One region of the Pseudoalteromonas sp. TB41 genome, then DNA from elsewhere that is predicted to be linked to it. Evidence: predicted binding sites of a transcription regulator. Region 1 holds the regulator's gene; the other holds the start of a gene.
The links. The regulator sigma-54, encoded in region 1, starts transcription at its own class of promoters, with help from an activator protein. The targets are predictions, from matches to a motif close to GTTGGCACGNNNNTNGNNT.
Positions count from the first base shown of each region.

Region 2: a site for sigma-54 is predicted at 2,332-2,350, ahead of pdsR (proteobacterial dedicated sortase system response regulator). Genes of this name have one in related genera too.

Region 1 covers NZ_AUTH01000035.1:7,361-22,348, reverse strand. Annotated here, with positions in the region: gene L641_RS0105510 (PspA/IM30 family protein) at 1-21, shown strand, start outside; gene L641_RS0105505 (PspC domain-containing protein) at 32-238, shown strand; gene L641_RS0105500 (hypothetical protein) at 249-575, shown strand; gene L641_RS0105495 (copper chaperone PCu(A)C) at 654-1,163, shown strand; gene L641_RS0105490 (DUF2333 family protein) at 1,172-2,158, shown strand; gene L641_RS0105485 (TIGR04219 family outer membrane beta-barrel protein) at 2,162-2,932, shown strand; gene L641_RS0105480 (TIGR03899 family protein) at 3,009-3,890, opposite strand; gene L641_RS0105475 (SRPBCC family protein) at 3,859-4,407, opposite strand; gene L641_RS0105470 (YgiQ family radical SAM protein) at 4,697-6,880, shown strand; gene mgtE (magnesium transporter) at 6,968-8,326, opposite strand; gene L641_RS0105460 (HPr family phosphocarrier protein) at 8,466-8,738, opposite strand; gene rapZ (RNase adapter RapZ) at 8,763-9,605, opposite strand; gene ptsN (PTS IIA-like nitrogen regulatory protein PtsN) at 9,625-10,077, opposite strand; gene hpf (ribosome hibernation promoting factor) at 10,082-10,369, opposite strand; gene L641_RS0105440 (RNA polymerase factor sigma-54) at 10,396-11,895, opposite strand; gene lptB (LPS export ABC transporter ATP-binding protein) at 12,230-12,955, opposite strand; gene lptA (lipopolysaccharide transport periplasmic protein LptA) at 12,952-13,491, opposite strand; gene lptC (LPS export ABC transporter periplasmic protein LptC) at 13,481-14,035, opposite strand; gene kdsC (3-deoxy-manno-octulosonate-8-phosphatase KdsC) at 14,032-14,583, opposite strand; gene L641_RS0105415 (KpsF/GutQ family sugar-phosphate isomerase) at 14,584-14,988, opposite strand, start outside.
Region 2 covers NZ_AUTH01000090.1:30,927-47,327, reverse strand. Annotated here, with positions in the region: gene L641_RS0115410 (marine proteobacterial sortase target protein) at 1-1,555, opposite strand, end outside; gene pdsO (sortase-associated OmpA-like protein PdsO) at 1,581-2,306, opposite strand; gene pdsR (proteobacterial dedicated sortase system response regulator) at 2,535-3,230, shown strand; gene pdsS (proteobacterial dedicated sortase system histidine kinase) at 3,224-5,359, shown strand; gene L641_RS23400 (hypothetical protein) at 5,492-5,647, shown strand; gene L641_RS0115380 (multifunctional CCA addition/repair protein) at 5,666-6,907, opposite strand; gene L641_RS0115370 (hypothetical protein) at 7,050-7,268, shown strand; gene L641_RS0115365 (murein transglycosylase domain-containing protein) at 7,274-8,425, opposite strand; gene L641_RS0115360 (DUF1543 domain-containing protein) at 8,452-8,952, opposite strand; gene L641_RS0115355 (sigma 54-interacting transcriptional regulator) at 8,976-10,325, opposite strand; gene L641_RS0115350 (hypothetical protein) at 10,328-10,861, opposite strand; gene L641_RS0115345 (HAMP domain-containing sensor histidine kinase) at 10,863-12,317, opposite strand; gene L641_RS0115340 (cag pathogenicity island protein Cag25) at 12,615-12,848, shown strand; gene L641_RS0115335 (hypothetical protein) at 12,861-13,088, shown strand; gene L641_RS0115330 (EF-hand domain-containing protein) at 13,245-13,481, shown strand; gene L641_RS0115325 (calcium-binding protein) at 13,490-13,726, shown strand; gene L641_RS0115320 (amidohydrolase) at 13,935-15,623, shown strand; gene L641_RS0115315 (YgjV family protein) at 15,651-15,887, opposite strand; gene L641_RS0115310 (cyclic nucleotide-binding domain-containing protein) at 16,166-16,401, shown strand, end outside.

The DNA.
Region 1 (14,988 bases):
GCTAATAAACAAACAGCTTAAGGAGATTGTTATGAATAGTTTTAATACACACCGTCGTTGGTACAAAAATACGCTTAACAAAAAAATATCAGGCGTCTGTAGTGGGTTAGCTTACCGACTAGACTTTCCGGTATGGTCTACTCGCTTAGTGACTGTTTTATTATTTTTAAGTTTTCCGTTTGCAGTGGCGCTAGGTTATTTAATTGCTCACTGTTGCCTTGAAGAAAAAGCAGTGTAAGGAGAGCAGCATGAAAACATTCGCCGTGTGCCTAGTTATTCTTGCGTTGTTTTTAATTAATAGCGGTTCAATTATTCACTTTGATGTGTGGCAGTTTCCGCTATGGATCTCAGATATTAGCTGGACAGGTATAGAGCTCATTGGTGCATTAGTTGCTATTATCGTTGTTATTGCGATTGTTGCTTTAGTGACGATGGGGTTAGTTGGCGCGGCGATGGTGGCACTGGCTGGTACTATTTTAGCTTTTTTATTCGGATCATTGATGATTGCTTGGCCGTTATTGTTTGTAGCAGGGCTGTGTTGGTTAATCGCAGATAACAAAAAAGTCGTCTCTTGAGCTTAAATTAGCTGCCTAACATAAGGGAATTATGATAAATTTGAACTATATTTTTTTGTTTTAACAAGGATTTTACTGATGATTAAACAATGTATTTCGATAGCAAGTGCATTAATGGTGGGTGTTTTTTCGTCTTCGTTAATGGCGCACGAAGGACATGAACACGATAGTGTTGTTGCGCAGCTACAAGTAACACATGCGCAAGTAAGAGAGTTTTTGCCGGCAACCAAAGCCAGTGTGGCTTACTTTAGTATTAAAAACCACAGCAATGTACCAGCAACGTTGACTAAAGCGACAATTGATGGCCTAGGGCGTGTTGAAATTCATGAGCACGTTCACGCTGACGGTATGATGAAAATGCAAAAAGTCGAATCATTGCTTATTAAAGCTCACCAACAACTCGATTTTAAGCCAGGCAGCTATCATTTAATGGTGTTTGAACCACAAGAACCGTTAAAAGTAGGTCAAGAACGTAAACTCACGCTATATTTTGAAGACGGGAACCGAGTATTTACCAATGCAAAAGTCGTTTCGTTAGCCTCACAAGCAGAGCCGGTAAAAGCATCGAAAGATCATAGTCATCATTAGGAGGATAAATGTCACAGCATAAAGGAAAAATAATAACGGCACTGGTACTGTTATTTGTCGTGTTTTACGCCATTGCAGTGTACTGGAGTATAGAGCCTTCACGTTTTGATGTTGTGCAAAATGCTAAGCAACAAGCGCAGCAACGCAGTGAAAAACTGGTCACAGGTTATGTAACAACTTCAACACTCATCACTGTAGCTGATACGCTTTTAACTAAATCAGGCGGTTACTTATCAAATGATGTGCTACCACCGAGCGTAATAATGGACAATATGCCGGCCTGGGAGTATGGTGCGCTGGAAATGGTGCGTGATTTAGCGTTGTCTATGCGAAAAGATTTTAGCCGCTCACAATCGCAATCAACTGAACACGAAGCGCTCAAAAAAGCTCAGCCACAATTTAATATCAGCTCTGAAGCATGGGCATGGCCAAGTGCTGAGGGTGAATACCAAAAAGGAATTGATTATTTAATGGTATATCGTTCTCAAATAGCCAATCAGCATGAGCGCGATAGCCAATTTTACTCTCGTGCAGATAACCTACGCAGTTGGTTAAAAGAAGCTGAAAAGCGTTTAGGCAGCTTAAGTCAGCGTTTAAGTGCAAGCGTGGGTCAAGATAAGGTTAACACTGACCTCGCCGGTAACTCTTCAAATACACAGGCCACCTATACGCCTTTACAACAACAAATAAAAACATCATGGTGGGAAATTGATGATGTATTTTATGAGTCACGTGGTGCTACTTGGGCTTTACTGCACTTTTTACAGGCGGTTGAATATGATTTTGCCGATGTGCTTGATAAAAAGAACGCCCGTGTCAGCTTGCAACAAATTATACGCGAGCTTGAAGCAACCCAAGAAACGGTATGGAGCCCAATGATTTTAAACGGTAATGGATTTGGTTATGTCGCCAACCATTCACTTGTTATGGCAAATTATATTTCTAGAGCCAATGCGGCACTAATTGAACTTAGCGAATTATTAGCGCAAGGATAAAAAATGAAAAAGTATTGTATAGCAGCAGCCTTATCAATGGCATGTTTAGCCCCTGTAGCACAAGCCGACACTGTATTGGGTTTATATGTAGGGGTTGATGGTTGGAAAGCAGATAATGACGGTAGCTTTTCTGATAACAATAACGCCCTGCAAAACTTCAACTTTGAAGATGAAACCTTTGTAAGTTATTACGCTGCGCTTGAGCACCCAGTGCCATTAGTGCCAAACTTAAAGTTAAAATACACTGAGCTTGAATTAAACGGCTCAACAGTGCTTGAAGACACATTTAGTTTTAACGGTACTGATTATATTGTTGGCACTGATGTTAATTCAGTGACTGACTTATCGCACATTGATTATATTTTTTACTACGAGATTTTTGATAACGATTTAATCTCAATTGATTTAGGTCTTAATGCTAAGCAGTTTGATGGTGAGCTTGTTGTAACAGGTACATCACAACAAGGTGGCGCTAACTTTACTGAAATCGAAGAGTTCTCTGGTGTTGTGCCGTTAGTATATGGACGTTTTGAAGCGGGTTTACCATTTAGTGGTTTAAGTGTTTTTGCTGAAGGCAGCTTTTTAGCCATAGATGACAGTAAAGTACAAGATTACCAAATGGGTATTGCTTGGGAGTTTATTGATAACCTAGCGGTTGATGTTGCGGTTAAAGCGGGCTACCGCTCTATGGTTTTAGAACTTGATGATGTCGATGATATTAATACTGATATTGATGCATCGGGTCCGTTTGCCGGTATTCAGGTTCACTTTTAATTAAAGTATTATTTTGAGCCACCTTGTGTGGCTCTTATTTTTAAAAGCTAACACACGCTTTAGTCATCTCTGTTTGCTATTTTAAAGAATGCCAAACTAATTCAAACTCCCCTTCAAATGCTGAACCAATTAACTGTTTGTACACCTTGTTAATCGGGTAGTTCATTAATCTAAATAGTTCATCACCTGTTTGAGTAAACTTATAATAGCTAAGCACCAAATCGTTACTTTTTGCTTTTAAGGTTAGTTTTTGTGATAAAAAGGATAGGGTGAACTCTTGTCCTACTTTTAATGCCGCTGACTCTATTTCTTTACGATACAGCAAGTTTAAATCCATTAAAGTTAGTACGTCTGGAAAGCTCACGCCGCTTTTACCTATGCTTAATGACACTTTATTGCCTTTACCTAGTAAATCAAATAATGAGGGTTTTTTGTAATACCCCAAGAATATTAGGTGGCTGCTATCCTTTTCGTTATATCCAGAAATAGACACGCACTTTCTTAATGAATCGGCTTCGCGCTGGGTCATGTGCTTAAGTGTTTGTAAACTTTTAATAGAAAAAGTACCTGGGCTAATGGTTTCGCCAGTAAAAATTTTTGCCCACAACACTTGCATAGATTGATTTGAGGTATCTTCACATAAGGCTATAAAGTGCTCCACCCAATCAGCATCGGGCTGCTTAGCGCAAGCAACATCAGGACAAAACTCCATTGCTAAGGCTAAAATAGTCTCAATATTTTGTTGCTGTTTAATCAGTAGTAAGTCTTGTCGTTTTTGAGCACGCGCTAAAATTGAATGCTCGCTATTAATACTATAAAGCGATTTGGCTTTACCTTGAGGATTATAGGTTTTTTCATCAATGGCAGGCGTATTGCTCACTTTTGTGACCGAGTAACCTAGCAGTGACTCAATAATATTGGCAAGTTTAATCCTGGCTTGTGCGGTTTTGACTGTCATGGCTTTCCATTATTGCTTGTGCATCACTGAGTTGAGCGACCGTTTTTAGGTTATTTAATCCTAGGGTCACTATATTACCTAATATATTTTCAGCAGATATAGCAACGTACCCAGAAATAAGCGGCATCGTTGCTTGTCCTTCTATATGCCACGTGACGGTTTTTGTGTGCGGGCTAAATAGTAATTTGCTAGTGATAATATGCTCTTGATTAAATAACACACTAAATACAACTTCATTATCGCTTAATGACGATATTGTCATTTCGCCTTTGCCCCATTTACCTTCCCAAGATTGGTAGGCTCCTGCGCCAGAGCTCGGTTCTCCAATATTAAACTTAATATTAGGGTCTATTTGTTGCCACGGCGACCATTTATACCACTGGGTAAAGTCCTCCACTAATGACTTTATTACGGGAGCGCGTGCATTAATTTTTATACTTTTTTGCACATGATAATTTTGTGGTAACAATAATCCAACGACAACAAAAACCAGAAGCAATATGATTGAAAACTGCATTATTTTTTTAAGTAGTTTAATAGGTATTCCTCATCTATTTTAATTTACAGCGTCTATCAATTATTAATTATTTAATAGTTTAACGAAGTCACGGTTGCTTTTGATCTATTTTATCTACCTTGTATTATTCCAAAAGCAGACATTAGCCGTAATAAGTTTAGATGATTTATTAGTTTTAGTAATGCAATAAAGGTAAACAATTTTTAATCAGCGCTTTCATTTTGTGCTATATCAACGGGGATGTCGATAGGGTATAATTCGCGCCTTTTGTTATTGAACGGCCAATTTTATGAGCACATTAAAAGCTGAACGCGCCTTATTCTCATACCCCAAGTATTGGGCTGAGTGTTATGGCACAGCTCCATTTTTACCAACAACACGCGAAGAAATGGACGCGCTTGGCTGGGATAGCTGCGATATTATTATTATTAGCGGTGATGCTTATGTAGACCATCCTAGTTTTGGGATGGCCGTAATTGGCCGAGTGCTAGAAGCGCAAGGTTTTAGAGTGGGTATTATTGCTCAACCAGATTGGAACTCTAAAGATGCGTTTATGGCATTGGGTAAGCCTAACTTATTTTTTGGTATTACAGCCGGTAATATGGACTCGATGATCAATCGTTACACCGCTGAAAAACGAATGCGCCATGATGACGCATACACACCAGGAAATGTCGGCGGTAAACGCCCAGATCGCGCAGTGATCATTTATTCACAACGCTGTCGTGAAGCCTACAAAGATGTGCCATTAGTGTTAGGGGGCATTGAAGCCAGTCTGCGCCGTATTGCTCATTATGATTACTGGCAAGAAAAAGTACGTCGTAGCGTATTATTTGACGCTAAAGGCGATATTTTAATTTATGGTAATGCCGAACGCCCGTTAGTTGAAGTAGCGCATCGTATCGCTGCCGGTGAAACCATCGATACCATACAGGATGTTAGAGGCACGGCAGTTATTCGTAAAGAGCCTTTACCTGGTTGGCGTGGCAGTGACTCAACAGCCATTGATAAAATTGGTAAAATAGACCCTATTCCTAATCCTTATGGCGCGGATGATGTGGGCTGTGCTAAATCAGAATTTAAGCAAGCCGGCATCGATTTACAAGCAGAAGCTGCAAAACCAATTACCATCCAGCCTGCTCGTCCTAAGCCGTGGGAAAAAACTTACGTTAAACTGCCGGCATTTGAGCAGGTTAGCGTTAATAAGCCTTTGTATGCCCATGCATCACGTATTTTACATCAAGAAACCAACCCAGGTTGTGCAAGGGCGTTATTTCAGCGTCATGGCGATCGTTCTATTTGGGTGAATCCGCCGGCTTATCCGCTTGAAACTCAGGAAATGGATGACGTGTTTGGTTTACCTTACCAGCGTATACCACATCCAAGTTATGGCGATGATAAAATCCCTGCTTACGATATGATTAAAACGTCGGTAAATATTATGCGCGGCTGTTTTGGCGGCTGTTCGTTTTGTTCTATTACCGAGCATGAGGGGCGCATAATACAAAGCCGTTCTCAAGAATCGATTATCGAAGAAATTGAACAAATTAGAGATAAAGTGCCGGGCTTTACTGGGGTTATCTCTGATTTAGGTGGGCCAACTGCAAATATGTACAAACTGCGTTGTACCAGTAAAAAAGCAGAGAGTACGTGCCGTCGCTTGTCGTGTGTGTATCCTGATATTTGTAAGCATATGGATACCGATCACACACCCACTATCGACTTATATAAAAAGGCGCGTGAGGTTAAAGGGATCAAAAAGATCTTAATTGCTTCGGGCGTGCGTTATGACCTTGCAGTACGTGATCCTCGTTACGTTAAAGAGCTAGTAACCCATCATGTTGGTGGATATTTAAAAATAGCACCTGAACACACAGAAGATGGCCCATTATCAAAAATGATGAAACCAGGTATGGGCGCCTATGATGAATTTAAAGCGTTATTTGATAAGTACTCAAAAGAAGCGGGTAAAAAGCAGTATTTAATTCCATACTTTATTTCTGCTCACCCGGGGACTAAAGATGAAGACATGGTAAACATGGCTTTATGGTTGAAATCGAATGATTTTAAGCTTGATCAGGTACAAAATTTTTATCCATCACCGATGGCCAACGCAACCACCATTTACCACACAGAAATGAACTCGCTACGTAATATTAAAAATAATACGGAGCAAGTACCTGTGCCTAAGGGAGCGCGCCAACGTCGTTTGCATAAAGCGATTTTACGCTATCACGATCCTGCCGGTTGGCCAATGATCCGCGAAGCCCTGCGTAACATGGGCAAAGCCAAGCTTATTGGTAAAGGGCCTAACTGTTTAGTCCCTGAAGAAGGACGAGATGAAAGACAAACCAAAGGCGGAAAAGGTAACAAGGGCGGTCGTCCTGCGCTTACTCGTCATACTGGCTTTAGCCAGTTTAAAAAAGCCAACACTAAACCTAAGGTAGGTGGTAATCGCCAGCGCGCTAAGTAGCCTTAACTTATGTAAAGTAACTATCGGCTTAAACAAAAACACCGCGTATTGATGCGGTGTTTTTGTTTAAAAACGTTTATAAAAAGATTAAATCAATAACCAAGTCGCAGTACCTAAGAAGGCAAATATACCAACAATATCAGTTACCGTGGTTAGTACCACACTGCCTGCAAGTGCTGGATCTATTTTCATTTTTTTAAGCAATAGTGGGATACTAGCACCCGCAATACCTGCTGCAACTAAATTCATAAACATAGCAAACGCTAAAACACCACCGAGTTTGAAATCCCATTGCCAAAGCGCAACAACACCGGCAATTAGGATAGACCAAACCATACCGTTAATCGCACCGATAGCGAGTTCTTTTAATAATAAAAAACGTTGGTTAGTTTGGTTGATATGACCCACCGCGATACCGCGAATAACCAAAGTTAAGGTTTGGCTGCCTGCAACCCCACCCATTGACGGGACAATGCCATTGAGCACAGCAAGAATTGGTAATATAGCTAAGGTGTTTTCAAAAAAGCTCGCCACAATTGCAGCCAGCAATGCAGTTAGTAAGTTTACACCCAGCCAAATTGAGCGCTTTTTAGAGCTTTTCAACACAGGTGCAAAGGTATCTTCTTCATCATCTAAACCCGCTAAACCCAGTAAACTGTGCTCAGCGTCTTCACGTATAACATCAACGATATCATCAATGGTGATCCGCCCAAGCAAGTGTGCGTTGTCATCAACAACCGGTGCCGATATCCAATTATGACGCTCAAACAATTGTGCAACTTCGCTCTCATCCATTGAAATAGGAATAGACTCACAGTCTTCATCCATTAAATCATGAACAATTTTTTCAGGGGGGTTGGTTAATAAAGTGCTCAGCGATAGGGCGCCTAAAAAGCAGTTATTTTCATCAACCACATATAAGTCATCTGTACCCTCAGGTAATTCGCCGCGTAAGCGAATATAACGCAGTACCACATCTAGAGTCACATCGGGGCGAATAGTAACGGTATCGATATTCATCAATGCGCCAGCAGAGCGCTCTTGATACGATAAAGCCTGCGTTGCACGTTCTCTATCTTGAATATCCATAGCGCTAACAACATCTTTATAAACGGTGTCAGGTAGGCTACGTAGTACTTCCCCTAAGTCATCATGGCCCATGTCTTCGGTTGCAGCAGCAATGTGCTCGGGTGCCATTTGCGCAATAATGCCCAAACGTACATCTTCAGAAAGCTCTTCAAGCACATCACCTTGTACATCAGGATCAACGAGCTGCCAGAGCATACGGCGAATTTTATGCGGGGATGATTCTAAAAGAAGTGCGGTATCACAAGGCGCCGTCTTTGCCAGCATGCGTCTAACTTGAACAAATTGACCACTATTTAGTGACTTAGTCACCTGTTTTAGTTGTTGTAGTGGAATATCTTGTTCTAAAGCTTCAGGCATTGGCGTCCTTAATTAAATTGTATTACATGCTGGAAGGGTATAAATGCTATTCAATTTTAGTTTATCTTACTTTATGTGAGCAAACTAACTCAACCACTATTAACCTAAGCTTAGGATGATGAGTTAATAATGAACTTTTTTATTCTTGCTCATTAAATCGTTGGTCGATGAGTTCACCTATTGCGCTAAGTGCAGGCTCAGCGTCGGGGCCTTCGCATACCACCTTAACTTCTTTGCCTTGGCTGCTTTCGAGTAACATAAGTGCCAGCACGCTATCGCCAGCGGCTTGTTTGTCATCTTGAAATAAAGTGATTGTGGCATCAAATTGCACAGAAAGCTGAGCTAATACTGTCGCCGCTCTAGCGTGTAATCCTAATTTGTTTTTTATTAAAAATGTATTTTCTAACCGCATGACATGTTCTCGCAAGCTTTGATTTTATTCTTGTTCTCGATGGCGAATTTTTACATTAGGATGACTCATTGCAAAGCTTTCACCAATGGTTTGCGCTAAATAAACAGAGCGGTGTTGCCCACCGGTACAGCCAATTGCAATGGTTAAGTAGCTGCGGTTATTTCGTTCTAAATGCGGCAGCCATGTTTGCACAAATGTTTGAATTTGCCATGTAAATTTTTGCACTATGCTGTGACTTGCTAGGTAGTCTTTTACTGGTTGATCCAGCCCCGTAAGTGGCTTAAGTTCAGGCTCCCAATGCGGGTTTGGTAAAAAACGGGCATCGAATACGTAATCTGCTTCTTTAGGGATGCCGTGTTTAAAACCAAATGACTCAAAGGTAATGATCAGTTGTTTATCTTTTTTTCCGAGTATTTTTTCACGAATAGATTCAGCAAGCTGATGCACACTTAAATCTGTGGTATCAATCATATAATCAGCACGATTAATCAATACATCAAGCAGTTGTTTTTCTTTTTTTATGGCTAAATCAAGCGGCAAAGAATCAATAGATAAAGGGTGGAGACGTCGCGTTTCTGAAAAACGTTTTATTAATGTTTGATCGTCACTGTCTAAATAAAATACCGTTGGTTTAGTAAAACCAGGTAAATATTCGAGTATTTCATTAAATTGCTGTTGCTCTTTAGGTAGATTACGCACATCAACACTCACAGCAATTTTATTATAACTGTCGGAAACGCTGCGCACTAATGATGGTAATAAATTAAGAGGAATATTGTCTACACAATAATAACCTAAGTCTTCCACAACGCGTAACGCCACAGATTTACCTGACCCTGAGCGACCGCTTATAATTATTAATTCCATTTATCACCTTTCTTTATTACTACGATTGACTGACGATAACCTGATATAGTTCGCTATCCGATTTGGCGGCGCGTAACTGTTTACAAAATTCTTTATCATTGAGCTTATCAGCAATCGTGGCTAGCATCTTCAAATGCTGCTGATTATCGCCATCGGGAACAATTAACGCGACAAAAATGTCAACCGGTCGGTTATCAATCGCATCAAAATTAATAGCTGTTTCGCTCACTAAAATCAAAGCAAGGGGCTCTTGAGCTCCACTCATGCGACCATGTGGAATAGCAATGCCTCGGCCAATGCCTGTACTTCCAAGCTTTTCTCTTGCAGTTAATGCATTAAGAATATCTTGTTGTGTTAAATAGGGCAGCTTATTGTGAGCCAATTCACTGATAAATTCTAAAATTCTTTTTTTACTATTAAAAAGGACCGCAGCTTTACTGCAGTCCTGACAGATAAGTGAGCTTAGTTTCATAGTGTTAGTGTCGAGCAAGTTTCTCTTTGTGTTTAATTACTTGACGATCTAGCTTGTCAATGAGCGAGTCTATAGCGGCATACATATCTTGATGCTCAGTAGAGGCAAAAATCTCAGCGCCACTAACATGAACGGTTGCTTCAGCTTTTTGGTTTAGTTTTTCTACATCGAGAATAACGTGCACATTCGTTATGTGATCAGTGTGCCTCTGTAACTTCGAAAATTTACTATTTACGTAGTCTCTAAGCGAGTCGGTAATATCTACATGGCGACCAGTTAAATTCAGTTGCATAAACATTTTCCTCTTTGTTGTACGCCTTAAATCAAACTTTTACGTTGATTAGACGGGGGAATAGCTAGAGATTCGCGATATTTTGCAATGGTTCTCCTCGCTACTTTAATTCCTTGCTCTGCCAATATATCTGCAATTTTACTATCACTCAATGGTTTAGCTGAGTTTTCTGCAGCGATTAATTTTTTAATTAATGCACGTATTGCTGTTGATGAACATTCGCCACCATTTTCAGTACTTACATGGCTTGAAAAGAAATATTTAAGCTCAAAAATGCCACGTGGTGTATGCATGTATTTTTGCGTAGTAACACGCGATATAGTCGACTCGTGCATTTCCACCATTTCAGCCACATCGTTAAGCACCATAGGCTTCATAGCCTCAGGACCGTGTTCAAAAAAGGCCTGTTGCTGTTGCACAATACAGTTGGTTACTTTAAGTAGCGTGTCATTTCTACTTTCTAAGCTTTTTATAAACCATTTAGCCTCTTGTAAGTGCGAGCGAATAAACTGGCTATCACCACTTGATTTAACCGTACGCGACATAGCTGCATATTGGCTATTTACTCTGATCTTAGGCATGCTATCTGGGTTTAATTCAACTACCCAACGACCTTTAACTTTTTTAACCGACACATCAGGAATAACGTATTCAGACTCTTCTCTAACAATAGTGTCTGCCGGTTTTGGGCTGAGCGTATGAATCAACGTCATGATTTCTTTTAGCTCATCTTCTTTAAGCTTTGTTTTTTTCATCAACGTGCGATAGTCACGTGCAGCAAGTAAATCAATATGATCGGTTAAGATCATTTTTGTTTCGTTTAAAAAAGGTGTGTCTTTATCAAATTGATTTAGCTGAATACACAAGCACTCTTGTAAACTACGCGCGGCTATTCCCACTGGATCAAATAGTTGAATACGCTTTAATACCGCTTCTATTTCGTCAAGTTCAACTTCATCTTCGCCGTCGTTTTCTTGGTTAAAGCTTTCTAATATTTCTTCACAGCTAAGGGTTAGAATCCCTGAGTCGTCCACAGCTTCTACAATTGCAATAGCTATCGCTTCATCGGTAGGACTAAACGGCGTCAGTTGAAGTTGCCACATTAAATACTCATGCAGCGTTTCAGTCGAAGAGCCTTGATAAATAGATTCATCTTCTGGCATTGGGCCCGATGAAGAGGCAGGCGCAGCGCTCATATATTCATCCCAAGTAACATCCATAGCCATATCATCGCTAATGGTGTCTTTGGTCATTGCTTCGCCGCTATCTTGCTCATACTCGCTAGGTTTATCGTCAGCTGAGGCACTTAGCGTTAAGTCATCGTTATCGGCTTTTTGTTCGTTTTTACCTGCAGTGTCTTCGCTGTAATCATGTTCTTCAACTTCAAGCAAGGGGTTGCTATCGAGTGCTTCTTGAATTTCTTGCTGGAGATCCAATGTACTGAGTTGCAATAAGCGAATTGCTTGTTGCAACTGTGGAGTCATTGTAAGTTGCTGGCCCATGCGCAGCTGTAATGATTGCCTCATGTATCTCTAACAATCCTTTTAAATTACGGTCTGTTGACCTTTACGGATTAAAATTTGTTCAAACTAGGGGCGGTTTAATTGCGGCGCGAGGTTTGTAACCTAGTGGGCTAAGTCAAAACCGAGCAACAAAGAGTAAATCGTCCCTAGGCAGAACCCGAAGGGCAGCGCCTGTTTGGCATTGATGCTGCGTTATCGCCTATTTATGGGGAATACCACACCACATAGGCTCTGCCTTGCCTAAATACCAAACAGACTGCTGCAAATTCAACCTTGAAAGGTCAACAGACCTAAGTATAATTAATCTTAGCAGATGCTTAGTGGAATAACACACATATTAGAGCTTGAACTGCTCGCCCAAATAAACATCGCGTACTGTTTTATCGTTTAATACGTATTCAGGAGTGCCTGATGCAATTAACTCCCCATGAGAAACTATGTAGGCTTTTTCACAAACATCAAGTGTTTCGCGCACGTTATGGTCTGTAATAAGTACGCCAATGCCACGGTTTTTAAGATGCTCTATAATCTTTTTAATATCTAATACTGAGATAGGATCAACCCCCGCAAAGGGTTCGTCTAAAAGGATAAATTTAGGGTTTGCTGCTAACGCGCGAGCAATTTCAACGCGGCGACGTTCACCACCTGATAAGGCCATACCTTGGCTGTCGCGGATATGCTGAATACTAAATTCATCAAGTAAATTATTTAAGGTATCTTCGCGTTGTTGTTTATTTAATTCTTTACGTGTTTCTAAGATAGCCATTAAGTTTTGATAAACAGTCAGCTTTCTAAAAATAGACGACTCCTGCGGTAAATAACCAATCCCTAAACGCGCTCGGCTGTGCATCGGTAATAAAGTAATATCTTTATCATCAATTGATATTTTGCCTTTATCGCTAGGGACAAGGCCTACAATCATATAAAAAGTGGTGGTTTTACCTGCACCATTAGGGCCAAGTAACCCCACAATACTGCCAGCTTCAACCTCTAGGCCAACGTTTTTTACAACTTCACGACCTTTGTAGCTTTTAGCTAATAGCTCTGCTTTTAATGTGCTCATGGTTGGCCTTTATCATCTTCTTTTTTATTTTCAACAGGGACTAAAATAGTGTGTACACGGTCTGTTGAGTTTTCGTCTTTTTCTGCGCTAATTAACTGCTGCTCGATATCGTAAGTGATACTTTTAGCTGTTATTTTTTGACCTGCTTGAGCAATGCTTGCATCGCCGATTAAGGTTAAAAAACGCAGCGATACATCGTAACGCACTTCATTAGCACTGGCACTCATTATGGTGCCATCAGCTTGTGTTTCTTCAAAATATGCAGGGCTGCCTGTGGCAATTAATAACTGTTTGTTATCGCCTAGGTCATCGCGTTTGTGCACTTCTAAACGGTCAGCTGTGATACGGCGATTACCATGAATAATTTCAACATTTTTCTCAAAAATGCCTACGTTTTCTTTTAATTGACCTTCTTGCTTATCTGCACTAATTGAAATTTGATTAGCAGCGGGGGCTTCAGCAGGTTCAGCGCCATTACTGTTAAAAGCAATTAATAGTGAGGGAACAATTAAAATTTTAAATAGGTTATTGGTCATAATATAGGGTTCGCGTATGGTTAATAAGTTTAATCACCTCGGTTTTTAAATCGGCCTCAAGGCCTTTACCTGTGATTTTTAAATTAGGTCCTGTAATAACGACAGGCTGCTGTGATTGCATGGTTAATAGTTTTATATCAACATTGATGGTCTGGGCGGTGATCGTATCGATCATGGCGTTATCTACTAAATTTTGAGCGGTTACATTACCCTCTAACACCAGTTGACGGTCGTCGTAGAGTGTGGCTTCATCGGCGTTAATACGCCATGTTTGCTGCTCGTTGTATAAAGTGAATATAGGCTTTTCAAAAAAGGTAAAACCGAGTTGTTGATACAACTCCATTTTTACCGCAGTTACCTTATGGCTCACTTTACCTTGTTCATTATAAGCCGTTTGTTTTAACTCAATAGCGGTATAATCAGGCTTAGCAATAACTTGTGTTTCTTCGCTTGCAGTTATATCAACCTTAGTAAAATAAGGATACCAGAGCCAAACCATACAGCTTATGAATAAAACGCTCAGTATAATGCGCGCTACATTCATGAACTCGTTCCTTGGCTAGTTAGTGGCTTGTTATTTTCGAGCATAAGTAAGTCTGTCAGCTCTCTTACCGCACCAAAACCGCCGGGCAGTTGGGTTACATAATGTGATAAACGTTTAATAAGTGGATGAGCATCGTTTACGGCAACCGCAAAACCGACTTGCTCCATTACTGGCATGTCTGGGCCATCATCACCTATATAAGCAATTTGCTCATCGCTAAGCGCTAATTTTTGTTTTAATTCTTGATAGGCTATGAGTTTGTCTTCTTGGCCTTGATATATATGTTGTACGGTTAAACTGCTCATACGTTGCTGCACTATATGAGAATGGCGCCCGGTGATCACGGCGACTTCAAAACCGCTGTTAATCAGGGCTTTGATACCAAATCCGTCTTTGGTGTTAAATGCTTTGAGTTCTTCACCTTGGTTTCCAAGGTAAATACGGCCATCAGAAAATACACCATCAATATCACAAATTAATAGCTTTACTTTTTTTGCGCGCGCCTTTGCATCATCACTTAGCGGTTGATAGAGATCTTCAAATTGCATTTATAGCACTCCCGCTTTAAGTAAGTCTTGCATATTTAGTGCGCCAATCGGTTGATTATGCTCATTAATTACAATTAAACCATTAATACGTTTTTGTTCCATAATATTTAACGCTTCAGCCGCGAGCATCTCTTGGGTGGCTGTAGTACACGACTTGGTCATCACAACATTAATTTCAGTGCTATGAATGTCAATACGTTGCTCTAAAATACGGCGTAAATCGCCATCGGTAAACAGGCCTGATAATTGCTGGTCACTATCAACAATAGCGGTCATGCCGAGTCCTTTGGCCGACATTTCAATCAAGGCATCTTTAATCGTTTGCGTCTCGTTTATGATAGGCGTATCAGCACCACTGTGCATAACATCTTTAAGAGTTAAGAGTAATCGCTTGCCTAAGCTACC
Region 2 (16,401 bases), on a different contig from region 1:
ATGGGGAGGGCCAAAAATCTAAGCTGTCTCCATTTGTATTTGTTAACGCTAAATTAGTCATCGCCGGGTGAGCGAGTTTATCAAACAACTGCTGCATTTTTGGCTGCACATCAAAGGTGCTACCAATAAAGGTATAAGACCCCTTACCTATATCAGCAGCGCGGCGCATAAAAAAGCGATTAGGTGCGCTACCAATGCCGACGGTAAATAAGCGGCTGTCACCTAAAGTGCGCGCAATACTTTTAAATAACTCATCTTCGTTACTCACGCTACCATCGGTTAAAAACACCACTTGGCGTACAAAACCCTCAAACTGCGCACCATTAAGTACGGCATCAAGCGCACCTTGTATTTCAGTACCACCGTCGGCTTGCAAGTTATAAATAAAGCGCCTTGCACGGCGTAAATTAAAGTCACTAGCAACTAAAGGGGTATCACTCATGGCAGTAACCTGATTATTAAAGCCAATAATATTAAAGCTATCATCACTATCAAGTAACGAGAGTGCGTAAAACAGTGCTTTTTTAGCTTGCTCCATAGACTGCCCATGCATAGAGCCCGAGGTATCAACCACAAACACCATTTCACGCGGCAAACGCTCAGACTGGGTAAACTGATCGCTTGGCGGCATCAACATCGCTAACGCAAACTGCTCACCATTTTTTGCTTGCTGAGTAAAAAGTGCGGCTTGAGCTTGCGCTTTTTGTAGTGGCTTAAACTCCAGTACAAAGTCTTTATTTATTGCTTGCTGTGGTTTTAGCACAATGCTGTATTGCCCAAACGCAGAGTTTTCAATATTTACCTGATGGTACTTAGCGTTTATATCAACCAATTCTAAGCCTATATCCATGTTAATTGTTAAGCTTAAATCGCTGGCATTAGCCGCCTCATTGGTTTGCTTTGTATAAATAGGGCTTAACCATCCTTGTGGAGTAAACGAAGATGTATGATCACTTTTTACCGTACGCTTATCTTGCTCTTCGTTCAGTTTCCCTGTTGTTGCATGATACCGTGGCGTTATTGTGGTTGGAAAATGAATCGCAAAGGTTCCATGCTGGTAATCAATAATCTCTTGATATTCAAGCGTTATAACTATTTCTTCTCCTGGCCCTACATTTGCCACATTTGTAATAAACATATTTGCACGCTGCTGTCGCAGCAATGAAGCTTGTTTGCCTGCTTTTTTGGCAGCTTGGTACTGTTTTTCTGCTTGGTGTTTTTTTGCTATTTTACCGTGAATCACTCGCTCACCAATACGCATGGTCATTGCTTGCACGGCACTTTCATCGGGTAAAGGAAAAACATAACGTGCATTTACTGCAAAAGGATTTTCATTTATGTAGTGCTGCGTTACTACAACATGATTAATTAGTCCTGTTAGGGTCATTTTTGCATCGCTTTTTAAAATCACCCCAGGGTTAACCGCCACTCCTTGGCTATCAAACAAGGATAGTTTTGGCGACTGCGCATGGCTTTTAAAGCTGGCTAAAAGCACGATAATAATAAAAATAAAAAGGCTTACCTTGGTAAGCACTTTGGTGGGTTTACTCAACATAAATCACTCCCTCGAACGCACGTTGTTAATTGCTTGCGGTTTGATTACTTGACTGATTTAACGCACGAGTAGTGAGAGTAACGCGTCTGTCAAAAAAGTTATCTTCAAGGGTGTTACTGTTTGCTATGCTTTGTTGCTCGCCAAACGCTTGTGTGCTCAAACGTGTATGGCTTACTCCCTGTTTAATTAAGTAACTTTGTACGGCGTTTACTCTGGCTTTTGAAAGTAATAAGTTTGCTTGCTCTTCACCACGCTGATCGGCAAAGCCACTTAAATCAAGCGCGAGTTGCGGTTGGCTTTTTAATAACGCAACTAATTGATCAAGCTGCTTGGCAAAATGAGGAGCAATATCGCTAGAGCCTGTTTTAAATTGCACCGTCATTGCCAATAAATTATTAAGCTGTGATTGCGTTAGTTGCTCATTTTGCTGCGCCAGTAGTTCAAGTTGCGCCTCTAGGTGGCTGTTATGATTAAGTACGTGCTGGTAGTCGTTGGTTTTCTCTGCCATTACAGTTAAAGCTTGTTGCTGCTCAGCAATGGTTTGCTCAGCCACCTTGGCATCGCCAATTAAGCCACCAGCAAATGCACCTACAAACGCGCCAATAGGCCCACCAACAACGCCACCGATAATGGCACCTGTGCTTAGGCCGACTATGGTTTCCTTTTTTGCTTCTTTCGATGGAGTATCCGCGGCAAAAGCAGGAGCGCAAAAAGTGCTAACAAGTGTGAGTGCGATTAATGTTTTCTTCATGGTCTATTCCTTACTATTAATAATGGTTGGCAAGCTATTGGTTGGCACTTGCGTTGTATCTGTAATTTCAATAGTTGTATTAAAACAGCATGAAGTGGCAACAAAGGGGATCAAAAATGGCAAACTGCTGAGCAATTGTGGCAAAAAAATGGCAATTGTGTTTTTAACCGTACTTAGCGCAAAAACTTCGCTATAGTGCGCCTAAGTCAATATGAGTAATTAATAAAAATGAAGAAAATAGCCATCATTGAAGATGAAACCGCAATCCGCGAAAACTACATAGAAATGCTGAGCGCTCAAGGCTATCAGGTGAGTGGTTATGAAAACCGCGCTCAAGCAGAAGCGGCCTTTAAAGAAGCGCTTCCCGATTTAGCCATTGTTGATATTGGTTTAGACCATGAAATAGATGGCGGCTTTTTACTGTGCCAAACACTGCGTTCACTGTCTAAAACCTTACCAATTATTTTTTTAACTGCTCGCGACAGCGAAATAGACACCGTATGTGGCCTGCGCATGGGCGCCGACGACTACTTAACCAAAGATATTAGCTTAGCCCATTTAGCTGCGCGTATTGGCGCACTATTTCGCCGTATGGAAGCATTAGAGCAACCCGCCGATGCTAACGCACTGATAACACGTGGCCAACTAACGCTCGATACGCAACGCATGCAGGTGCTTTGGCAACACCAGTTAGTTGATTTAACCGTGACTGAATTTTGGATGCTGCATTCACTCGCCCAGCGACCAGGGCACGTTAAAAGCCGTAATGAGTTAATGAGCGATGCTAAAATTTATGTAGACGACAGCACCATTACCTCGCATGTAAAACGTATTCGTAAAAAGTTTATAGCACTCGATAGCCAGTTTGACTGTATAGATACCGTGTATGGCATGGGCTATAGGTGGGAGCAACCCACATGCTGAGATTTGGCCTACGCAGTAAATTTATCCTACTTTCGTGCTTTTTATTTTTGTTGCCATGGCTTGGCTACGAATATGTATGGGAAATGGAAAAGTTTTTACGCCAAGGCCAAGAAAAAACGTTGGTAGGCACTACACGCGCACTGGCCACGGCCCTGCATGAACGCCCCGCTTTATTTGACGAACAAACCAACTTTTTAGATCAGGTGGTAAAAGGTCGCGATCTCTATGCTTATAATTTAAAAAGCCCGATTCAACTCGATGGCAAACTCAACGACTGGGACGCTTATCAATCGCTGTTTTGGCTTTATGATAAACGCTACTTACAAACAGCCAATGATAACCATCAACTGAGCAACTTATCATTTAGCCATATGGTAGGTAAGTTTGATAATTACTTATATGCTGTATTTAAAGTCACAGATGACACTGTAATTTACCGTGCTAAAAACAGCCTCAGCATTACCAATAACGATTACATAAAAATTGGCCTAAAAAATCCTGATGGACAATTTAATACTTATATTATTGCTCCGCGCCAAGATGGCTGGGTCAACGCATTTGATGCCTACAGTAAAATGCCTTTTACTAAAATTCAGGGTTTCTTTAAAAAAACTGAAACAGGTTACAACCTTGAGCTGCGCTTTCCTTTGAGTATGCTTGGCAATAAACTGGGGTTTGCCATTGCTGATGTTGATAGTAAACAGCCAAACCAAACCCCTAGTATAATGTCTACATCGAACTTAAATAACCCGAATGATTTAGGTTCGGTACTGGTGCCCTCCCCTGAAATAAACCGTATATTAAAAGGCATGGGACACAGCGGCAGTCGCATATGGGTGGTCGATAATCATCACCGTGTATTAGCGCAATCGGGCAGTATTCAAAATGCCGATGGCGTATGGGCCGATGGGCTAAAAAATCAAGCGCCAAAAACTGCGTGGCAGCGCTTTGAACAGACCTATTTGCATCCTTTGTACTATAAAATTTTAACCCGTCCCGAAGATGAGTTTATAGATACCTTACACGATGTAGCTTCAATGCAAGGCGCTCATTTAGCCAAAGCACTCAAAGGCCAACCGGCCTCGTCTTGGCGACTCACCCCCGATAACAAAGCGGTGATATTATCGGCTGCGTATCCTATTTGGATTGAGGATAAGGTTATTGGCGCAGTTATAGCTGAAGAAACCACCAATGGCGTGCGTACACTGCGTAATAAATCGCTGGAAAAACTGTTTAATGTGATTTTGGCGGTCATGTTAATTGGCACAGTCACTTTGTTCTTTTTTGCCTCACGTATATCAAGTCGTATTAGGCGACTACGCGATACAGCAGAGCAAGCTATTGATGCCCAAGGGCGGGTAACAGGCCATATAAATTACAGCGATGCCAATGACGAAATTGGCGATTTATCGCGTAGCTTTTCAAATATAGTGAGTCGCCTTGGAGGGTATACCGATTATTTAGAAAATATGTCGTCGCGCTTATCTCACGAGCTGCGCACGCCGGTTGCGGTTGTACGTTCATCACTTGAGAACTTACAAAGCTTGCAGCAAAGTGAACTGAGTCAAAAATACCTTGAGCGTGCCAGTGAAGGAGTTGAGCGTTTAGGTAAAATAATTACCACTATGAGTGAAGCAACCCGACTTGAGCAAAGCATTCAAAGTAATGAGCCAGAGCTGTTTGATTTACAAAAAGTAATTAGTGGCTGTATGCAGGGCTACCAACTTACTTATCCTAACCAGTTATTTACACTCAACATTTGCCAATGCACACTGCCAATGCAAGGTACCCCTGAATTTATAGCGCAACTGCTCGATAAGCTAATTAATAATGCCTTGGAATTTAGTGAAGCTAACACCGCGATTGAAGTCAGTCTGAAGCAAAGCGAAAACAAAGCAACATTAACGGTAAGTAATACAGGTACTTTGTTGCCTGAGGGGCTTACTGAACATATTTTTGATTCTATGGTATCGGTGCGCAGCCAGCAAATGCAGCAACAACCGCATTTAGGTTTAGGACTTTATATTGTCAGGCTGGTGTGTGATTACCATAACGGCACAGTAACAGCACACAATAATGAGCAAGGCAATGGAGTGGTGTTTACCGTGAACCTGCCTTTAAATAATTAAACAAAAAGCGGTTTAATTATAAACCGCTTTATTTTAAAGCTTTGCAGTTACAATTTAATTCACACTCAAGTGTAACGATTCACTTTTAATTCATTCGCTCAGTCTTAGTCTACTCACCTAGGAGGAGTCAGAATGAAAGAGTTACTAGAACCCGAAGAAATAGAGTTTATTCTCGATTTATATCGTCCTAATGCAGCCAATAACCATGCTCAACAGGGCGCGACTAAAAAGCACAAGGTAAGTAATAAACAAGCCATGCAAGCTGAGGCTTTAGCTCGTAGTGCTTAACTACACAAACCTTACAAGTTAGCCATTAAGCTGTAAAAACGCTTTAATACAGTCTATTTCTGCCTGCTTGACCGTTTCGCCTATTTCAGGGCCTTTTTTACCGCTTTTAAGTGCATGTTGCACAATTTGTTTTTTATCCATTTTTTGTAGTTCATTGTGAATTGCACGTAATTTAGCGGCTTGTGGATAAGGCTTATCTACCAGCGTTTCGCCTCGCCCTTGTGCATCACACTGGCACGCTTGAGTAAAGGCAATAAAACGCTCTGGGTGCACTAATGCATTTAAATTAGTGACGATTAATTTATGAATAGTTTGCGGCCTTAACTGTTCAAGCGTGTGGCAAAGCGTATGGTTATCACTGGTGAGCACACCGATATCACGAAAGCGATTAGGTACTTTTAGCCGTTCACAAAAGGCCTCAACCACCGCAACCCCTTCACGTTCATGGCCGCGTAAATTCCCCTGTTTTTTGTAACTGAGCGCTTTACCAAAATCATGAGTTAAAGCAGCAAACCGGGTTTCTAGGTTAAAGTTTAAATCGGCTGCTCGCCTAAGGACTAACATAGTATGTACAAACACATCGCCCTCGGGGTGATGATTTGCCGGCTGTGGGGTGTTTTTCATCTGTTCAATTTCAGGAAAAATACCTAAGCCATCTAATGCTTGAAAATAAAGCTCTGGGTGTTTTTCACCAAGCGCTTTTTCAGTTTCTAACCACACGCGCTCTGGCACTAAATGTTCCAGCTCGCCTTTATTTTTAAGCTCATGCATTAATGCAGTAGTACTTGGATGAATAGACCATTCACTACCATAACGGGCTAAAAAACGGGCAATACGTAATACCCGAACCGGGTCTTCTACAAATGCTTGGGTGGTGTGGCGCAGCACTTTATTTTTTAAATCATCTTGACCATTAAAAGGGTCAATAATAGTGCCGTTTTCGTCAAGTGCCATAGAGTTAATGGTTAAATCTCGGCGTGCTAAGTCTTCTTCAAGGGTTACGTTTGGGCTCGCATCCACCACAAAGCCGGTATAACCTTTACCACTTTTACGCTCAGTGCGCCCTAGTGCATATTCTTCTTTGGTTTTTGGGTGCAAGTAAACGGGAAAGTCGCTGCCAATGGGTAAAAACCCAAGCGCTTCCATAACCTCTGGCGTTTCACCAATAACAACGTAATCGTTATCTTTTGATTGTATGTTTAGCAGTTTATCTCGTACTGCTCCGCCAACTAGGTAAACTTGCTTTAAGCTTTGTTGCACTTTATCCCCAACCACTACTTTTAAGGTTTTCTTTGATGTTAATCATACCTAATCGCAATTTAAAAATCAGTGTTGTTTGCCAAGCTTTAGTAAGCTCATTACAATAGTGCATTATTTTTTATACCTCAACTCATCTTAACTAATGAAAAAACACTCAGCAAAAAAAGAACTTAGGTTACTGCCCATCCTTTTGATCGTTATTATTATGTGTGTTGCGGGGCATTTTTTGCTGCAAGCTAATTTTCAAGACAGTCATTTGGTCGAATACCTATTAGCTGCGATTCCATTTGCTATGTTTGGCTTAGTAATAGTAGCCTTTAAAATGGCCGCTAAAAGTGAACAACAAGAAAGTGATGAGTAAATAAGTTACTGATAGTTTTTTTCTGCTTTAGTGACTTTATATAGGTAGCGTCTTGATTCCGCTCGAGAGTGCTTAGTGGTGAGAATGTTATAAAATTGGCTTGAAGTAAGCTGATTTATTTGTGAAAACGCCACACTTCTATTTTTATTAAAAATGCGCAATACATTACCCGCCCCACCGTTATAAGACGAGATCATGGCAAAGTGCTTACTTTTATCAGTATTAATTTTATGTAAGTAGTTATTTTTTAAAATACTTAAATACGCGCTGCCAATATCAATATTATGCTTTGGATTCAACAACACTGCTTTGGTTGGCTGCCCGGGTACTTTTTTAATTTTTTGATACACATCCCGCCCTGCAGTTGCGGGGATCACTTGCATTAATCCATATGCGTTTGATGAGCTCACCGCATGTGGATTAAAGCTACTTTCGGTTTCAATAATGGCATAAATAAGCGCTGCCGATATTTGATATTTTTTTGCAGCCGCCAGCACATAATCACTGTACTTTTGCTTTCTTAAATGGGTGTTTTGCTCCACTAAATCAAAGCTAACCGACGAAATAAGATGCCCATATTGTCGTTGCTTTTTTAAGTTATTATTTACTAAATAACGCGCAAACCGGTTCGCTCGCCAAGAGTATTTTATTGGTAACTTATCTTGGTCGAGTACTTGTTGATATAAAAATGGTTCGCCTTCTAATATGGGGGCTTCGCTGGTAAAAATATCGGTTTTATCGGGGTCGCTGGAGGTCAGTAGGGTCATAACAATGGCCTGCTGTAACAAGCTTATTGTATTTTTTAACGCGATGGTTTCTACTTTTACAGTGCCTTGCTCAAAATCAATAATGGCACGAGCTTGGTAATCATTACTGTATTTGACGTATTTTTTTGCACTAGGCTGTTGCGTATTTTGCTTACCCCACTTGCGCCCAACAACGCTTTCTAATGCGGCTAAAAGCTGTTTTACGCTACCAACCTGTGCTTTAATAGAGCGGTGTGTTTTTTGTGCTTGCTTGTGAATTGCAACCACATTGGTAGGGTCGTTTTTTACTTGCTTTACCAGTTTATTTAAATCAACAACGGGCGGTAAACCCGACAGTGATTTACAGCCACTTAAGCCAACTAGCAAAAGTATAAACGCATACTTTTTCACACAATATCCAAACAAATGCTTAGCAACTATAATACATGATAACCAAACCAGTCCGGTTTAATTGGTTGTGCTTGGCCGCTTGGGGTTAGCTTAATATTAAGCTGACTATCGAGTAAATCAATCGCAAAGCAGTCATCAACATCATATAAATCATCTTTATGAAGATGACTCAGCCCTGCTAATAAGTCATTTTTAGCGCGTTGTTTCGCTTCTTCACTACTGCTGGCAACATACAAAGCAAAGTCGTGTTGCTCTGCCATTGAGTCGCTTCTGTAAGCACCTAAGTTAACAAAATAAAGTTGCTTATTTTGCTCTACATAACTATCAACCACCTCGATTTTATAACCATCAATATGATTAACCGCCATGTAGCTATCCATGTGTACACTGTTTTTATCACCCACCCATTGGCTTTTTAGTTTGGTATAGGTTTGCTCAATATTTTGGCCTACCACAAAACGTACGTCGTGCATTTCTATGTGACAACCTTGAATGCGTCCACCTAAATACACCATGAATAACTGCATGCTCACTTCCTTTTAAAAACCAATTAAATTAAACCATCTACGTCAATCTCATGCTTTTTAATCAACTTATAAAAATCAGAACGATTACGCTTGGCAAGTTTGGCGCCTTCTGCCACATTGCCTCCTGCCATTTTCAGGGTATTAATTACATAGTCTCGTTCAAACTCTTTTTTAGCTTCATTAAGTGATAATGGCTCAACGTTGCTTTCATTACTGTTTAGGGCACTAAGCACTAAATGTTCAGATATAACCTCACTAGGAGTCAACGCAACCACTTGCTCCACTACATTTTGTAATTGACGTATGTTACCTGGCCAATCATACCTTACTAGGGCATGCATGGCATCGTTTGCAAAGCGCTTTTCTTTTTGCTCCATACGCTTTGCGATGTTGGCACTAAAAAAGTTGGCTAATAAGCTAATATCTTCACGGCGTTCACACAGCGGGGGCAACTTTAAGTTTACGACGTTTAACCGGTAGTATAAATCTTCTCTAAACTGTTGATTACTAATCGCTTCAGGTAGGTTTTTGTGGGTTGCAGAAACAATTCGCACATTAATAGGAATTTCTTCTTGAAAGCCCACTGGGCGAATGGTTTTTTCTTGCAGCACACGCAACAACTTAACTTGTAAATTAAGCGGCATATCACCAATTTCGTCTAAAAATAAGGTACCGCCTTGCGCTTGCTGAAATAGGCCTTGATGATCTTTTACAGCTCCTGTAAATGCCCCTTTTTTGTGACCAAATAGCTCTGATTCTAATAGCTCACCAGGCACGGCCCCACAGTTTATTGCCACAAATGGACCATCACTAACATGGCTATGCTGATGAATCGCCTGCGCAAGCAACTCTTTGCCGGTACCGCTGGCACCAGAAATAAGCACGTTAACTTGTGTAGGCCCTAATAGTTTCACTTGCTCTAGCAAATGCAGCATAGCGCCACTGCGGGTGACAATATTACTCTGCGGGGCGACTTCATCATTATTAACCCCATGTATCTCAATGGCTTTAGCTAGGCTGTCAAACAGCTCATCTTTATCAACGGGTTTTGTGATAAAGGCAAAAATACCTTGCTTGGTGGCCTCTACCGCATCAGGGATAGATCCATGAGCCGTCATCATAATAACAGGCAACGCAGGGTAGCGGTTTTGCAATTGTCGGTGCAGCGCCATGCCGTCCATTTCATCCATTCTTAAATCGGTGATCACCGCATCAAACACTTGGTTTTTAAGTAGTTGTAATGCGTTCATACCACTATCACAGGTCGTTACTTCATAACCCTTTGATTGAATTCGAATCGCCAGTAATTGCAGCAAGCTGGCATCATCATCAACGAGTAAAACTTTAGCACTTGATGGAAGTGTGACTGACATAGTTACTGCTCCTTGGTTTCTTCACGTAGTAAAAGTTGCTGTTCAATTGCGGCTAATGACGACAAGGTTTTTTGCATTTTGGCGTTCAATGCTTGCTGTTGTTTTTTTGCATCTATTTGCATTAATACGTGCTGTTTTTGCAGCCATAAATAGTGCTTTATATCATCGGGCCAATAGTACGCCTGATCCAGCTTAAGTAATTGACTCATCACAGTATTGGGGTCACTACTAAGCTTTAAACATGCTGTACTAAAAAACGCTTTCAGTGCTTGCTCCCCTAAGTAGGTTTCATTGCTAGGCGCTAATTTAAAACCACCGCACTGATTGGCATGCCAAGCAATAACTTGCGCTGCAGAGGGATATATTGGCTCTGATTTTGGCCGAGGTTTGGGATTTGGCTGATTCGTTTTGCTATCTGGCTGAGAGGGTACATTTAATGCTGATTCACCCTGTATTTGAGTGTTTGTTATTTCACACCCAGATAAAAAAACAAGACTGCTGGTTAGCCATACAATAGCCATTAAACGCGCAGACATATTATTTAACTCCTTTATTTTTATAGGGGATGACAGTATTAAATCGACAGCCTTGCGGCTCATTATGCTCAATTTTTAGTTGCCCATGTAACTGTTCAACTGACTCTTTGACTATAGTAAGGCCTAAACCACTGCCTTGTAAGCTAATCTCTTTGGTATGTTTACCTTGATAAAACGCCCCAAAAACATGATCTCTTTCATGCTCTTTAATGCCACAACCCTCATCTGCTACTTGCATATTTAGGCCGTTATTTTCTAGACTCAAGCTAATAGTAACGACTTGGTTTGGCTGAGAAAACTTTAAGCCATTGGAAATTAACTGAATTAAAATCATTTCAATTAACTCCCGTGGCAAACTAAGAGAAATATTAGGTAAACTATTGTGCCAAATAAGCGATTGTTCTCGCGCATTTAAGCGGTGCTCAAAGTGGTTATTTACCTTTTTTATTAGCTGATTAAATTCCACTTCACTGACGTTGTCTTTACTGGTGCGAATGGCGTTATAACTCAATAAACTGTCTATCATAGTACGTAGCCTCACCATCGATTGACTGATCAGCCCAAGTACCGCTTTTTGCTCGTTGTTGATGGGGCCAACGATTTCATCGGCTAGTAATTCAGTGCCCTCAACCATAGAAGCCAAAGGGGTTTTTAATTCGTGAGTAACGTGGCGTAAAAATGTATCTTTTTGTTGTTCTAACATATGCAGCTGCGCTTGCACCCACTGTAACTTGTTACCTAACTCTATGAGTTCAGCTGATCCCTGCACCGATATTTTTTGCTGCCAATCTCCTTGGCCTAATTTATCAATCACTGAGGTTAAGCTTTTTAAGCGCCCGCTTATGCGCCACAAAAAACCGCCGCCAACAAGCAGCGTTAAAGGCGTAAGTGCAATCAACCAGTTTATAAAGGAAGCTTGTAAATTTGTGAGCTTAATTTGGTTTTGAGTGATTTTGGCTTCATTTTCCTCACGTAACCACAATGTTAGCTCCGCTAATATTTCGCTGATTGGCACAAATAACTCAGCTTGTTGACGCGCTTCAACCACAAGTTGAGTATGCGCCGTTTGCAAAGTATCCGTTAGCCGTTGCCATTGGTGTGTATTTGCTTGGTTATTTGAAAGCTGTTTTAGCTCATTGATGTTTTGCAATGATGATTGCCATTTATCTACGATTAGCTTATCGAGTGAGTCGCTCTTTAATACCCAGTTTTGTCTTGTTGCCCTTTCTAAACTATTAAGCTCTTGCTTAAGCAGATTAAACGACTTAGTTACTTGGTAATTATTACTCACAATTTGCTGAGTGACCGCTAATTGCTTATTTAATACATTTAAAAACACAATAACCACTATAGATAAGGGCAACAGCGACAACAGCATGCTCATTACAAATTGGCCAATTAAATTGGGGCGCCAATTTATCAATGCTTTATATTTTTCAGCCATGACTGCGGGCATACAAAAGTCCTTTACTATTTTTAAACGTTCTATTATTAAGCGCTCAACTTATACACTCGCTGAACCATCAAGGATAAAAAGCCCTGCTGTCTCTAAATAGCGACAAGTTAAGCAATTGATTTAAAAAATTTTAAACGCTTATAACTGCAAAATTGTTGCATAAAACACACAGTTACTTGTAAAAATTACGCACCAATCATCACAAAAAAAACATAACTCACTGATTATTAATAAAAATAAATATTGGCATTATTTTTGTTATGAGAACATTAATATTAATCTAAAAAGAGCCAAGGAATGTTCAAAAACAATTTACAGAACGCTGCACTTATCGGTTTGTGCCTAACCAGTACTCATTTATTCGCCCTTGATGTAGATGCTGAATTTAATCGTTTAGACAAAGACAGTAATGGCACATTAAGTGAAGCTGAAGCAGGTGAAGATGCTTTATTACATGAGAACTTTGCACAGATAGACACCGATGAAAACGGACTCATATCTCTAAACGAATTTAAGCTGTTTATAAAATAAAGGAGTACATTCATGAAACAACTAATTGGTGCTTTTTCGCTCCTATTTTTAGCTATTAGTGCCACCGCACTGGCATCGCCATTAAATGTACGTTTTATGCATTTAGATAAAAATATGGATGACCAAATATCGCTTGTTGAGGCAAAGCAAGATAAACAATTACTTAAGCAGTTTGCCGATTTAGACAAAGATAATAACGAGATGATTTCTAAAAAAGAATTCCAAAACTTTAAACCTTAAGTTTAGATTCAAGTTTAATCTATTAGTATAGAGTTAAAAGCACTTGCCATAATCCCTGAGGGAGTGTGTAAACGGATTTAATGTTGGGATTTAAATTATGGCAAGTGCTTTATTTCATTACTGCCAGCAATTAAAATATGCCTTGGAACGCCAACCATGAAAATACAGCTTCTCCTTATTGGTGCTTTACTATTTGTTAGCCATAGTGCCTGTGCACTTGATGTAAAGCAACGCTTTGAACATCTAGACACTAACAACGACGGGTATTTAACCCATAGCGAGCTTGCTGCTCAGCCTCAGCTATTAAACTCATTTTCAAATTGGGATGAAAATCAAGACAACAGAATTTCTTTAACTGAGTTTAAAAACTATCTAACCACCAATTTGTACTGAGTATTTAGATGAAACCTATCTGCCATATTATTTTACTAACGCTTACTGTTGTTAGCTGCATGAGCTTTGCGACAAATAGCTATATTGCCTCAGAATTTGAAAAACTTGACCGTAATCAAGATGGCTTTTTAACTCGTTCGGAAACTGCCAGTGATCCTGCTTTATGGTCACGTTTTGGCAGTTACGACCGTGATAAAGACGCACAATTGTCATTAAGCGAATATAGTTTGTACGCCAGTAAATAAATAGCTCCCTCAAATAAAGCCTAGTTAATTAGGCTTTATTTGAGAAGATTAAACAAATTCTGTCCTGTTAACACGCAACCTATCCTACCCTGAATTTGCTTGCTCTAGCTAAAAGCTGGGCTTATTCGACTATTAATAAATTATGCTATTGGTATTCTAAATTTGAGTTTGCTACTGTGATAGTACAAATAATAACAACATACCTTTTATGCGACTCAATAAATTAATTAAACCGGTATTACTAGCAAGCCTCTGCGCCTTATCTAGTGTGGCAATTGCACAAACGAAAGTAATATATAATGCCAATGGCTACACCCCTTTATACAAAGGAAAAATGCGCCACGGCGAAGTAAATACATTTACAACCTTAGTCATAAAAGATGGCAAAGTTGTAAAAACAGGTCCTGACAGCTTAAAAAATAGCTTCCCGGGCGCAACCCTAATTGACGCCAATGGAAAAACCTTATTACCAGGGCTCATTGATGCCCACGGACACGTAATTGGCCTGGGTGAAAACTTGTCACAGCTGGATGTGCGCGGCGCAAAATCGGTAGATGAAATAACCGCTAAGCTCAACGAATTTGCCAAAGGCAAAGAAGGTTGGATTATTGGTCGGGGCTGGAACCAAGAGCTATGGTCCGACACGCGTTTCCCTACCGCTGCTGATTTAGACAAAGTCGTCAGCGACCGCCCTGTTATTTTATCGCGAGTAGATAGCCATGCTATTTGGGTTAATTCAAAAGCACTAGAACTTGCCAATATTAATGCTGACACACCAGCCCCAGCAGGTGGAGAAATTATAAAAGACGAGTTTGGCAAACCAACCGGTATTTTTATAGATAAAGCAGAAACCTTGGTTACCCAGCATATGCCTGCAACGTCTGCGCAATCGGTTAGCAATGCATTAGATGCCGCAGGTAAACATTTGTTAAGCTTAGGCATTACCTCAACTCACGATGCAGGTATTGATAAAACCACGTGGCAAGTTTATAAACAGCGCGCTGAGTTAGGTACATTACCGCTTAGAATTGTAGCGATGTTAAGTGCAGCAAGCCCAGATTTAAACATGATGCTTAAAGCGGGTCGGTATCAAGATGCTCAAGATTTTTTATCTATTCGCAGTGTAAAAATTTACGCTGATGGTGCCTTAGGGTCACGCGGTGCCGCGCTTATTGAAGAATACGCAGACAGAGCAAACCACTTTGGCCTAATGCTTGAAACCCAACAAAAGCTAGAACAAGTATTTACACTCACTTTTAAAAGCGGGTTTAGTGCAAATACTCACGCCATTGGCGATAGAGCAAATAAAATTGTGCTCGATGCCTATCAAAATGTATTTAAGCAAACCGGTGGTATACTACTGCGTAATCGCATGGAGCATGCACAAATCGTCTCGCCAGAGGATATTCCGCGCTTTAAAACCCTGAAAATAATTCCATCAATGCAACCTGTGCATGCTACATCTGACATGCATATGGCAGAGCAGCGTTTAACCGATAAACAACTCAAAGGCGCATACGCTTGGCAAACATTCTTAGAGCAGGGGTCGACTATTGCAGCGGGTTCTGATTACCCTGTCGAGCTCGCGAACCCGTTTGATGGCTTATATTCTGCCATTACACGTATGGATCATAATCAATTGCCTGAAAACGGTTGGCGCGCCAGTGAAGTGTTAAGCAGAGAAGATGCATTACGTGCGTTTACCCTTGGCGGCGCGTATGCAGCGCATCAAGAGTTTAAGCTAGGGAGTTTAGAGCAAGGTAAATGGGCTGACTTTATACTGGTTGATCAAGACTACTTTAAAGTCCCCATTGAGCAGCTATACAAAACTCAGGTGCTGCAAACGTGGATTGCGGGTACGTTACGCTACGAAAAAGACGCCGCAAAAGCTGAGTAATTAAAAACAAAAAAGGGTTAACTTGCGTTAACCCTTTTTTGTATCAACTTTTGACTGACGATATAGCTTAATAATGTGATAAATATTAACCAAAGCCAACAAGCCGTTGGTAAAAGCCACCGGCACTGAGCCTATAGCCGCACCGTAAAAAGTAAACGCAATACAGCCCAATAAATTAAACCAACGTAGTTTGGTTACATCAGTCATGGTTAATGATATGACTAATAAGACGGATGCTAAATAACCTAAATATTCCCAACTCAATTGTTCTCTCCAAGGCTTTAGGTTAGTATTACGCGTTAAATTTTAGTACATTATTAAGCTACGCTACGCAGTAGTTAAAATAAAAAAGCTAACTTACCAATAAAACCTTAAAATATACTGGTTAATACCACAATTTTTAATCATTACACGGAAGAATGAAGGTCATTTAACGCTATTAATTATATTAACGGCGTGGGCAAGTTAGCATAAATTCTTAATCTTAATGCTATCGTCATTAAGGTGTAATAAATAGGACAATTGTCCGAAGAGCATGATTGATGTTTCAATACCATTTTTCCAGTTACCTTGTTGATCAATTGCTGACGTTTGCCGGCAGTAGTTTTCAGCAATCAAAAAAAGAAATATTAATACAGCAAGACCAACCGTTAACTAAGTTGGTGTTAGTGCGAAGTGGAACTGTATCGTTTAGTTACGATGTAGGTAATGGCAGGCGCCTGCTTCTTGGCCAACTCGACTGTAACAATACCCTAATTGGCGAAATTGAAGCACTTAA